Regions from separate parts of the Jejuibacter sp. L23 genome, predicted to be linked through region 2. Evidence: predicted binding sites of a transcription regulator. Region 2 holds the regulator's gene; the other holds the start of a gene.
The links. The regulator sigma-54, encoded in region 2, starts transcription at its own class of promoters, with help from an activator protein. The targets are predictions, from matches to a motif close to GTTGGCACANNTTTCGCTNT.
Positions count from the first base shown of each region.

Region 1: the regulator sigma-54 is predicted to act here: its motif matches at 2,257-2,276, upstream of glnK (P-II family nitrogen regulator).

Region 1 is NZ_CP138199.1:1,211,245-1,216,588, forward strand. It holds gene SCU88_RS05575 (SmdA family multidrug ABC transporter permease/ATP-binding protein) at 1-323, shown strand, start outside; gene SCU88_RS05580 (SmdB family multidrug efflux ABC transporter permease/ATP-binding protein) at 316-2,094, shown strand; gene SCU88_RS05585 (hypothetical protein) at 2,058-2,207, opposite strand; gene glnK (P-II family nitrogen regulator) at 2,317-2,655, shown strand; gene amtB (ammonium transporter AmtB) at 2,681-3,967, shown strand; gene tesB (acyl-CoA thioesterase II) at 4,018-4,881, opposite strand; gene SCU88_RS05605 (YbaY family lipoprotein) at 5,069-5,344, shown strand, end outside.
Region 2 is NZ_CP138199.1:4,684,574-4,689,917, reverse strand. It holds gene yrbL (PhoP regulatory network protein YrbL) at 1-17, opposite strand, end outside; gene npr (PTS phosphocarrier protein NPr) at 234-506, opposite strand; gene rapZ (RNase adapter RapZ) at 503-1,357, opposite strand; gene ptsN (PTS IIA-like nitrogen regulatory protein PtsN) at 1,424-1,909, opposite strand; gene hpf (ribosome hibernation promoting factor) at 1,985-2,272, opposite strand; gene rpoN (RNA polymerase factor sigma-54) at 2,295-3,728, opposite strand; gene lptB (LPS export ABC transporter ATP-binding protein) at 3,810-4,535, opposite strand; gene lptA (lipopolysaccharide ABC transporter substrate-binding protein LptA) at 4,542-5,084, opposite strand; gene lptC (LPS export ABC transporter periplasmic protein LptC) at 5,053-5,344, opposite strand, start outside.

The sequences.
Region 1 (5,344 bases), 1.8 Mb from region 2:
TTGCCCGGGCTCTGTTGCTCGATGCCGAAATATTGATCCTCGACGATGCGCTGTCGGCGGTAGACGGGCGCACCGAGCACCAGATCCTCCATAACCTGAAAACCTGGGGTAAAGAGCGCACCCTGATAGTCAGCGCTCACCGTCTGTCGGCCCTGACGGCTGCCAGCGAGATACTGGTGCTGCAACGCGGTCAGGTGGCGCAGCGTGGTCGCCATGACCGGCTGGTGGAGCAGCCAGGCTGGTATCGCGATATGTACCGCTATCAGCAACTGGAAGCCGCGCTGGATGAAGCGCCGGTCGACGAGGAGGCAACGGATGCGTAATTTGCGTCAGTTGTGGCCGACGCTGAAACGCTTGCTGGCTTATGGCTCGCCCTGGCGACGCCCGCTGATGATGGCGGTGGCAATGCTGTGGGTTGCGGCAGCGGCGGAAGTCAGCGGACCGGCGTTGATCAGTTACTTCATCGACAATATGGTGGCTCAGCATCGGCTGCCGGTGAAGCTGGTGGCGGGCCTGGCCGTACTCTATATTCTGCTGCAAATTCTGGCGGCGTCGTTGCACTACGCCCAGGCGCTGTTGTTTAACCGCGCTGCGGTAGGCGTGGTGCAACAGTTGCGTACCGATGTCATGGATGCGGCGCTACGCCAGCCAATTAGCGCTTTCGATACCCAGCCGGTAGGAGAATTGATCTCCCGGGTAACCAACGATACCGAAGTGATTCGCGATCTTTACGTCACCGTGGTAGCAACGGTGCTGCGTAGCGCGGCGCTGATTGGCGCCATGCTGGTGGCGATGTTCAGCCTGGACTGGAGAATGGCGCTGGTGGCGATTGCCATCTTCCCGGCGGTGCTGGTGGTGATGCTGATTTACCAGCGTTACAGCACCCCCATCGTGCGTCGGGTGCGTAGCTGGCTTGCGGATATTAACGATGGCTTTAATGAAGTGATTAACGGCATGAGCGTGATCCAGCAGTTCCGCCAGCAGGCGCGTTTCGGCGAGCGAATGGGGCGCGCCAGCCGTAATCACTATCTGGCGCGTATGCAGACCCTGCGCCTGGACGGCTTTTTACTGCGCCCGCTGCTGAGCCTGTTTTCGGCGTTGATCCTGTGTGGCCTGCTGATTCTGTTCGGCTTTAGCCCGCAGGGCACTATCGAAGTGGGGGTGCTGTACGCCTTTATCAGTTACCTCGGGCGTCTTAACGAGCCGCTGATTGAGCTGACCACCCAGCAGTCGATGTTACAGCAGGCGGTAGTCGCCGGGGAGCGAGTCTTCGAACTGATGGACCGCCCTCGCCAGCGCTATGGCGACGATACCCGGCCGCTGGCTGGCGGTAGTATTACCATTCGCTCTCTCTCCTTTGCCTATCGCGAAGACAGGATGGTACTGAAAGATATCGATCTGGAGGTGCCGTCGCGTGGTTTTGTGGCGCTGGTGGGCCATACCGGTAGCGGTAAGAGCACCCTGGCCAATCTGCTGATGGGCTACTATCCTCTGACCCGCGGCGAGATTCTGCTGGATGGCCGCAATCTGGAAAGCCTGAGTCACGAAGCGCTGCGTCAGGGCGTGGCGATGGTGCAGCAGGATCCGGTAGTGCTGGCGGATACGTTTTTCGCTAACGTCACGCTGGGGCGCGATATCAGCGAACAGCGGGTCTGGCAGGCGCTGGAAACGGTACAACTGGATGCCCTGGCCCGCACAATGCGCGACGGAATCCAGACCCGGCTGGGCGAGCAGGGCAATAATCTGTCGGTGGGCCAGAAGCAGCTACTGGCCCTTGCCCGGGTACTGGTGGTGCCGCCGGAGATTTTAATCCTCGATGAAGCCACCGCCAGTATTGATTCCGGTACTGAACAGGCTATTCAACGGGCGCTGGCGGTGGTACGCCAACACACCACACTGGTGGTTATCGCCCACCGTCTTTCTACCATCGTCGAGGCGGATACCATAATGGTGCTGCATCGCGGCCGGGCGGTGGAGCGCGGCACCCATGAGCAGTTACTGGCGGCCCGTGGCCGTTACTGGCAGATGTATCAGTTGCAACTGGCAGGCGATGAACTTCAGGCCGCCGGGCGTGAAGAGACGCCGATCGTCTGATGCACCACGCCGGGGCGCGCCGTTAACCGGGCGCCCCGTTCATCGATTTTCTGCACCATAATGGTGCTCCAGCGCGCACCAGCGAACCCGCAGCCTGCACGCCGGTAAAGCATTTCCTCTCTTTTCCTCCCCTCTGGGCGCGACTGGCGCCGGATAATGCGTTTTGGCATGCCCCTTGCTTTATCCCTTTGTATGCGGATTTCGCCTGGACGGAGGGGAATTATGAAGTTGGTTACGGTGGTCATTAAGCCATTCAAGCTGGAAGAGGTGCGTGAGGCGCTTTCCGCCATTGGCATTCAGGGGCTGACGGTGACGGAAGTTAAGGGCTTCGGGCGCCAGAAAGGCCATGCGGAGCTGTATCGCGGCGCGGAGTACAGCGTCAACTTCCTGCCTAAGGTCAAAATCGATATTGCCATTGCCGACGATCAGGTGGATGAGGTGGTGGAAGTCATCAAGAACGCCGCCTGGACCGGCAAGATCGGCGACGGTAAGATTTTCGTCGCCGAACTGCAGCGCGTTATTCGTATTCGTACCGGCGAAGCCGATGAAGCCGCACTGTAACAGGCCTTGAATGGGGATAATTAAGATGAAAAAACTGACCTCAAAAATCGGCTGTGGCGCGCTGGCACTGGCGCCAGGTCTGGCGCTGGCAGCGCCCGCCGCAGCCGATAAGGCGGATAACGCCTTTATGATGATTTGCACCGCGCTGGTGCTGTTTATGACTATACCAGGACTGGCTCTGTTTTACGGGGGGCTGCTGCGCGGGCGAAACGTACTTTCAATGTTGACTCAGGTGAGCGTCAGCTTCGCGATGGTCTGCGTGCTGTGGGTGCTTTATGGCTACACCCTGGCCTTTGGCGAAGGAGGCTCCTTCTTCGGTAATTTCGACCAGATTATGTTGAAGGGCATTGAGCTGACGGCGTTGACCGGCTCCTTCTATCAGTATATCCACGTGGCTTTCCAGGGCTCTTTCGCCTGCATTACCGTGGCGCTGATAGTCGGCGCTCTGGCGGAGCGTATCCGCTTTTCGGCGGTGCTGATCTTCGTGGTGGTGTGGCTGACTCTCTCCTATATTCCCATTGCCCATATGGTATGGGGCGGCGGTCTGCTCGGCACCCACGGGGCGCTGGACTTCGCGGGAGGCACGGTGGTGCATATTAACGCCGCGGTTGCCGGTCTGGTGGGGGCTTACCTGCTGGGTAAGCGCGTGGGCTATGGCAAAGAGGCTTTTAAGCCCCACAATCTGCCGATGGTCTTTATGGGTACCGCGATTCTCTATATCGGCTGGTTTGGCTTTAATGCCGGTTCAGCCAGCGCGGCGAATGAGGTTGCGGCTCTGGCCTTTGTGAATACCGTGGTGGCGACGGCGGCTGCGATTCTGGGTTGGATCTTTGGCGAATGGGCGCTGCGCGGCAAGCCATCGCTGCTCGGCGCCTGCTCTGGCGCCATTGCCGGACTGGTGGGGATTACCCCTGCCTGCGGAACCGTGGGCGTCGGCGGCGCGCTGATTATTGGTCTGGTTGCCGGTCTGGCCGGGCTGTGGGGCGTGACGGCCCTCAAGCGCTGGCTGCGGGTGGACGATCCCTGCGATGTCTTCGGGGTACACGGCGTATGCGGCATCATTGGTTGCGTGCTGACCGGCGTGTTCACTGCTACCTCTCTGGGCGGTACCGGCTTTGCCGATGGCGTGACGATGGGGCATCAGGTACTGGTACAGCTGGAAAGCATTGGCATTACCGTAGTCTGGTCCGGCGTGGTCGCCTTTATTGGCTATAAGCTGGCAGATATCGCGGTTGGGCTACGGGTCCCGGAAGATCAGGAGCGCGAAGGGCTGGACGTCAACAGCCACGGCGAAAATGCCTACAACCACTGATTTCTACCCCAAAGAATTAAAAGCCCGAACCCAGGTTCGGGCTTTTTGCATTATTCACCGTGGCGGCGAATGACCCCTTCCTGTACCGACGATGCGACCAGTTCGCCGTTGCGATTGTAGAATTCGCCGCGCACAAAGCCGCGGGCGCTGGAGGCGGAGGTACTCTCTACGTCATAGAGCAACCAGTCGTTGATGTCGAACGGGCGGTGGAACCACATCGAATGGTCGATGGTGGCGACCTGCATACCCGGCTCCAGGAAGCCCACTCCGTGGGGTTGAAGCGAAACCGGCAGGAAGTTAAAGTCTGAAGCGTAGCCCAGCAGATACTGATGTATGTTCAGATTGTCGGGCACGGCGCCGTTAGCCCGTAACCACACCTGACGTTTGGGGCCGTCGACGTGGCCTTTGAGCGGGTTATGGAAGGTGACGGGGCGCATCTCCAGCGGCTTTTCGCCCAGGAACTTATTGCGGGCCTTTTCCGGCAGCAGGTGAGCCAGCGAGCGGGCGATATCGGTTTCCGATTTCAGAGATTCGGGCGGCGGCGCGTCCGGCATAGCTTTCTGATGCTCAAACCCCGGCTCCGGCGCCTGGAAGGAGGCGGTCATATAGAAGATGGGCTTACCGTTCTGAATGGCGGCCACCCGACGGGCGCTAAAGCTGTTGCCGTCACGCAGCACCTCGACATCGTAAACGATCGGTTTCTGGGTATCGCCGGGGCGGAGGAAGTAGCTGTGAAAGGAGTGCGCCAGTCTGGCCTCCGGCACCGTCTGTTTGGCGGCAGAGAGCGCCTGGCCTACCACCTGGCCGCCGAACACACGCTTTAGCCCAAGGTCTTCGCTCTGGCCGCGAAACAGCCCCTCTTCGATCTTTTCCAACCGTAGCAGCGTCAGCAAACTATCAAGCGCCTGGCTCATCGTCTCTCCTGTTATTGGCAAATCACAATGTTTCTCAGTATACCGCACAACCCGCCGGGGGCAGGTAAGTACAATTGTCTGATTCCCCGCCCTTTAAGAGGAAAAAAATGGCATGATGTGCCACACTTAAGGGCATATCTGGTGTAGACCACCCGGTCTGGGATGCATTGATACTAAGGAGAAGTCAATGAAACTGGTGCATATGTTAAGTGGTTTAGCGGTTGCCGTAGCGCTGGCTGGTTGCGCACAGGACAAGTCTGAACAGGTTCCCACGCCGACGACCCAGGGGGCATTGATCGCCGGAAGCACCGCGCAGAACGATCTGCGCCTGCCCAATGTATCGGGCTCTGTCTGGCTGAAACAGAATGTGGTGCTGCCGCCGCACGCCGTACTGACGGTTACCCTGTCTGACGCTTCGCTGGCGGATGCGCCGTCGAAGGTATTGACCCAGAGAGCGGTACGG
Region 2 (5,344 bases):
ACTACGCTGTCAGCCATGGAAACCTTCCCGTTTCGAATTTAGTAACACGGTTGATAGTATGAACGTTGAACTTAAATAAAGACTCAACGGCAGTGGTTTTCTTAATAAAACCTTAAGCCGAAGTTAGGATTAATCTGATGATAGAAGCAGGGGCACAAACAGCAAAGCCAACATCAGGTTGGCTTGATCTGAATCAGGTTTATTCGCAAGAGATGTGAAAGTCGGGGAAGGGGTTACTCTTCGTCAAAACCGGCGTTAAACAGCGCGATAACGGCACTTAACGCCTCCTGCTCCTGGGGGCCGCTGGCTTCGATTTCGATGTGGCCTCCCTGAGCGGAGTCCAGCATCAACAGGGCGATAACGCTGCTGGCTTCCGCCTCGATGCCGCCCTCGTTACGCAGCAGAACTTCGGCATCAAAGCTCTGTACCAGTTCGAATAGCTTCATCGCCGGCCGGGCGTGCATGCCCAGTCGGTTAGTGATTTCAACGGTTTGTCTGACGGTCATGTTTTACGCTTTTCCAGGGTTCGGTGGCGCGACTGCACATTCTTGCCGCGGGAGCGGAAATAGTCCGCCAGCTGTTCGGCAACGTAGACCGAACGGTGCTTACCCCCGGTACAACCGATGGCGACAGTCAGATAGCTACGATTGTTGGTCTCCAGCATAGGGAGCCAGAGCTCAAGGTAGCTGCGGGTCTGATAGATAAAGTTGTGCACCTCGGTGTGCCGGTCCAGGAAGGCGGCAACAGGCTTGTCCAGACCGGTCATCGGGCGCAGTTTGGGATCCCAGTGCGGGTTCGGCAGGAAGCGCACGTCGAAGACGTAATCGGCGTCGATGGGAATACCGTGCTTAAAGCCGAAGGATTCGAAGACCATGGTCAGCTCGCGTTCCCGCTTGCCCAGCAGCCGGGTACGGAGCATCTCCGCCAGTTCGTGTACCGACATTTCCGAGGTATCGATAATGAGGTCGGCCCGGGAACGCAGCGGCTCCAGTAGGTCGCTTTCACGGTCGATAGCGCTTTCCAGCGACAGGTTTTTGCTGGATAGCGGATGCAGGCGTCGGGTATCGCTGTAGCGGCGAATCAGGGTATTGCGATCGGCATCCAGGAACAGCAACTGCGGCGAAAAGGCTTTAGGCAGACTGTCCATTGCCCGTTCAAAGATTTCCGGCGATTCCGGCATATTACGGACGTCGATACTGACCGCCGCCGAAATACCGCGCTCAGCCAGCGTATTCGCCAGTTCCGGCAGTAGCACGACCGGCAGGTTATCGACGCAGTAAAAGCCCATGTCTTCCAGCGCGCGCAGTGCCACGGACTTCCCTGAACCTGAACGGCCGCTGACAATCATCAGCACCATGTGCAGTCTCTCCCCCCATTAATCGACCGCGTTGCTACGCGGCCGTGATTCCTGCCGGAATGTTTATTATTCAACATCCAGGTTTTCTTCAGTGATGATCTGATAAAGCTCTTCATCGCTTTGCGCCGCTCGCAGCCGACGGCAGATAGTTTTGTCCGCCAGCCGTTTAGCTACCAGAGACAGCGTATGCAGATGCGTTTTGGTCTGGTCCGCCGGCACCAGCAGCGCGAACAGCAAATCCACCGGCTGATTATCGATAGCATCGAAGGCGATGGGGGTCTCCAGCTTAATAAAGACGCCCACGGCGCGTTCGGTATCCTCTTCCAGCTTACCGTGGGGGATGGCGATACCGTTACCGATACCGGTACTCCCCATTTTCTCCCGGGTCAGTACAGCCTCAAACACGAGCTGGGGAGCCAACCCCAACTGTTTGGCAGCCAGCTCGCTGACTACCTCCAGCGCCCGCTTTTTACTCTGGCACGGGACGCCGCTTCGGGTACACTCCTGGTTAAGGACATTGCTCAGTTGCAGCGCTAAATCATTGTTCATCATAATTTCACCTAAGCCTTCTGCGGGAACGGCCCGCCGCAATGGCGAGCCGCACGGGTCACAGAAACGCCCGGACAATTAGTGTTGTTTCAGTTTATCTTTATGTTTGGTTAACTGCCGCGCCAGCTTGTCGATCAGGCCATCAATGGCCGCGTACATATCCTGAGCTTCCGCGCTGGCGTGCAGCTCTCCGCCGTTGACGTGCAGCGTCGCTTCCGCGACGTGGGAAACCTTTTCCACTTTCAACACAATATAGACCTGATTGATCCTATCAAAATACTGCTCCAGCTTGGCGAATTTTGGATTGATAAAATCGCGCAATGCATCGGTGATTTCGACGTTTTGTCCAGTGATGTTGAGCTGCATAGTGTCTTCCTTATCTGTTGAGTCAGACCAGTTGTTTACGCTGGTTAGACGGAGGAATCGATAAAGACTCTCGGTACTTCGCAACGGTTCGGCGCGCCACCATAATCCCCTGGTCGGAGAGCATGGCGGTGAGCTTACTGTCGCTCAGTGGCTTGGCGGGATTCTCCGCAGCGATTAATTTCTTCACCAACGCCCGGATAGCCGTAGAGGAGGCTTCGCCGCCGCCTTCGGTGCTCACGTGGCTGGAGAAGAAATACTTGAGCTCAAAAATACCTCCTGGACTCTGGAGGTATTTTTGAGTGGTGACGCGTGAGATGGTGGATTCGTGCATATCAACGGCCTGGGCGATATCGGCCAGCACCATGGGTTTCATATGCTCTTCACCATGTTCGAAAAAGGCCTGCTGCTGTTCCACAATACAGCGGCTGACGCGTAGCAGGGTGTCGTTACGGCTCTCCAGACTCTTAATCAGCCACTTCGCTTCCTGCAGATTACTGCGGATAAACTGGCTGTCGCTGTCGTTACGGGCGCTGGTCCCCATTGCCGCATATTGCTGATTAATCTTCAGGCGCGGAATACTGTCGCCGTTAAGTTCCACAACCCAGCGTCCCTGGTGCTTACGGACCAGCACGTCAGGGATAACGTATTCCGGCTCGCTGGTCTGAATCGACTGGCCTGGGCGTGGATCGAGGGACTGAATTAGCCCGACGGATTCTTTCAGCACCTCCTCTTTAAGGCGCGTAACGCGCATCAGCGAGCGAAAATCATGATTGGCCAGCAGATCGAGATGATCGTTGACGATCTGATGCGCCTCATTCAGGCGCGGGGTTTCGGGCGCGAACTGAGAAAGCTGGATCAACAGACATTCCCGCAAATCGCGGGCAGCCACGCCAACCGGATCGAAGCGCTGAATGCGTTTGAGTACCGCCTCGACCTCTTCCTGGGTCACCTCTTCATCGCCCATGCCGTCCAGAATGTCCTGGACTGTGATGGTGAGGTAGCCGGTGTCGTCGACGGCGTCGACAATAGAGGTCGCGATGGCGATATCGGTGTCGGAGAAAGGAGTTAGCTCAACCTGCCACATCAGGTAGTCCTGAAGGGACTGGGTGGTTTCGCCCTGGTAGATGGGCAGTTCGTCGTCGACATAGTCAGTGCCGGTACCGGAGGGGGTGCCTGCGGTATAGATCTCGTCCCAGCTGGCATCAAGCGGCAGCTCTTCGGGCATGGAGTCTTGTTCCAGCGCATCCCGGCTGTCGAGCGTTTCGCTGTCGCTGCTTTCGGTGGTCGCGACTTCGTCAAGGGGGTCGCTCTGTTCAAGCAGGGGATTGCTTTCCAGCGCCTGGTTAAGCTCCTGCTGGAGTTCCAGCGTGGAGAGCTGCAGCAGGCGGATGGCCTGTTGCAGCTGGGGCGTCATGGCAAGCTGTTGGCTCAGCTTTAATTGCAAACCTTGCTTCATGTTCAGAACAAGCTACCTCAGGTCAATGTTTCGATGAAACCGCGCACTCATAGGGGCGTGCGGCATCCAGTCCTTACCCTATCAGAGTCTGAACTCTTCCCCAAGATACACGCGTTTCACCTGGTCGTCCTTGAGGATCTCATCAGGCGTACCATGGGCAATCAGGTGCCCCTGGCTGACGATATAAGCGCGTTCGCAGACGGCCAGCGTCTCGCGAACGTTATGGTCGGTGATAAGCACCCCAAGACCGCTGTCGCGCAGGTGTTCGATAATGCGTTTGATGTCGATAACCGAGATGGGATCGACCCCTGCGAAGGGCTCATCCAGCAGGATAAATTTGGGATTAGCCGCCAGCGCGCGGGCGATTTCGACCCGTCGACGTTCCCCACCGGAGAGGGATTGACCCAGGTTATCGCGCAGGTGCTCGATGTGGAACTCTTCCATCAGCTCGTTGGCGCGATCGGTACGCTGTTCCGCCGATAGATCGTCGCGAATTTGCAGCACCGCCATCAGGTTGTCGAAGACGCTCAGGCGCCGAAAAATGGACGCTTCCTGAGGCAGATAGCCGATGCCGCGGCGGGCGCGGGCGTGCAGCGGCAGCAGACTGATGTCTTCATCGTCGATGATGATGTTACCGGCATCGCGCGGGACGATGCCCACCACCATGTAGAAGGTTGTGGTCTTACCGGCGCCGTTAGGGCCAAGCAGACCGACGATTTCACCGGACTCCACGGTCAGGCTGACATCTTCTACCACCTTTCGGCCCTTATAGGCCTTGGCGAGATTCTTTGCAGTGAGTGTTGCCATACGAAATTAGTTACTCTTCTGACCGGAATTGTTTTTATCCTGAAGCTGTGACGGTACCAGAACGGTTGTCACGCGTTTGCCTTTCTCACTGGAAGCCTGCATTTTCTGCTCTTTTACGAGATAGGTGATCTTATCGCCCTTGATGTTGCTGTCGAGCTGCTCCAGGTATGCATTACCGGTCAGGATGACATAATCATTCTGAAGCTCGTAGCGCATCTTGCTGCCGTGCCCTTTCACCGGTTTGCCGTTGTCCTGCATCTGGTAGAAAGTGGCAGGTTTACCATAGGCTTCCACCACCTCTCTACCTTTTTCGCCGCCCGGGCGGGTCACCACCACTTTGTCGGCGTTCACCTTGATCGTGCCCTGAGTCACCACCACGTTGCCGGTAAAGGTCACCACGTTGCCTTCCATATCCAGCGACTGCTGGTCGGATTCGATATGGATCGGCTTATCGGTGTCACCGGTAACTGCAAAGGCCGGGAGCGCTGCGGCAAAAAGCGTACCGGCCAGCAGGAGATTAAGGCTGTGTTTGTTTATTCTGGATTTCATATGAGGATCTAACCTTTTCAATCAGCTCGGCAGTTTTGCTGCGCAGGTTTCCGCGCATTTTCAGGCCTTTGGAATTAAATGTGGTCCCGTACAGCGTGACGAGGTCATCAGAAGTAACATCCTGTGTCACAAGGTTCACCTGGGCATTATCGGTGGTGATTCTACGCAATTGCGAATCTGGCGCCAGCGCGGTTACCACCACATTTCCGTACAAATACAGCATACGATCTTTAGTCAGTTTGGCGCGATCGGCGCGAACT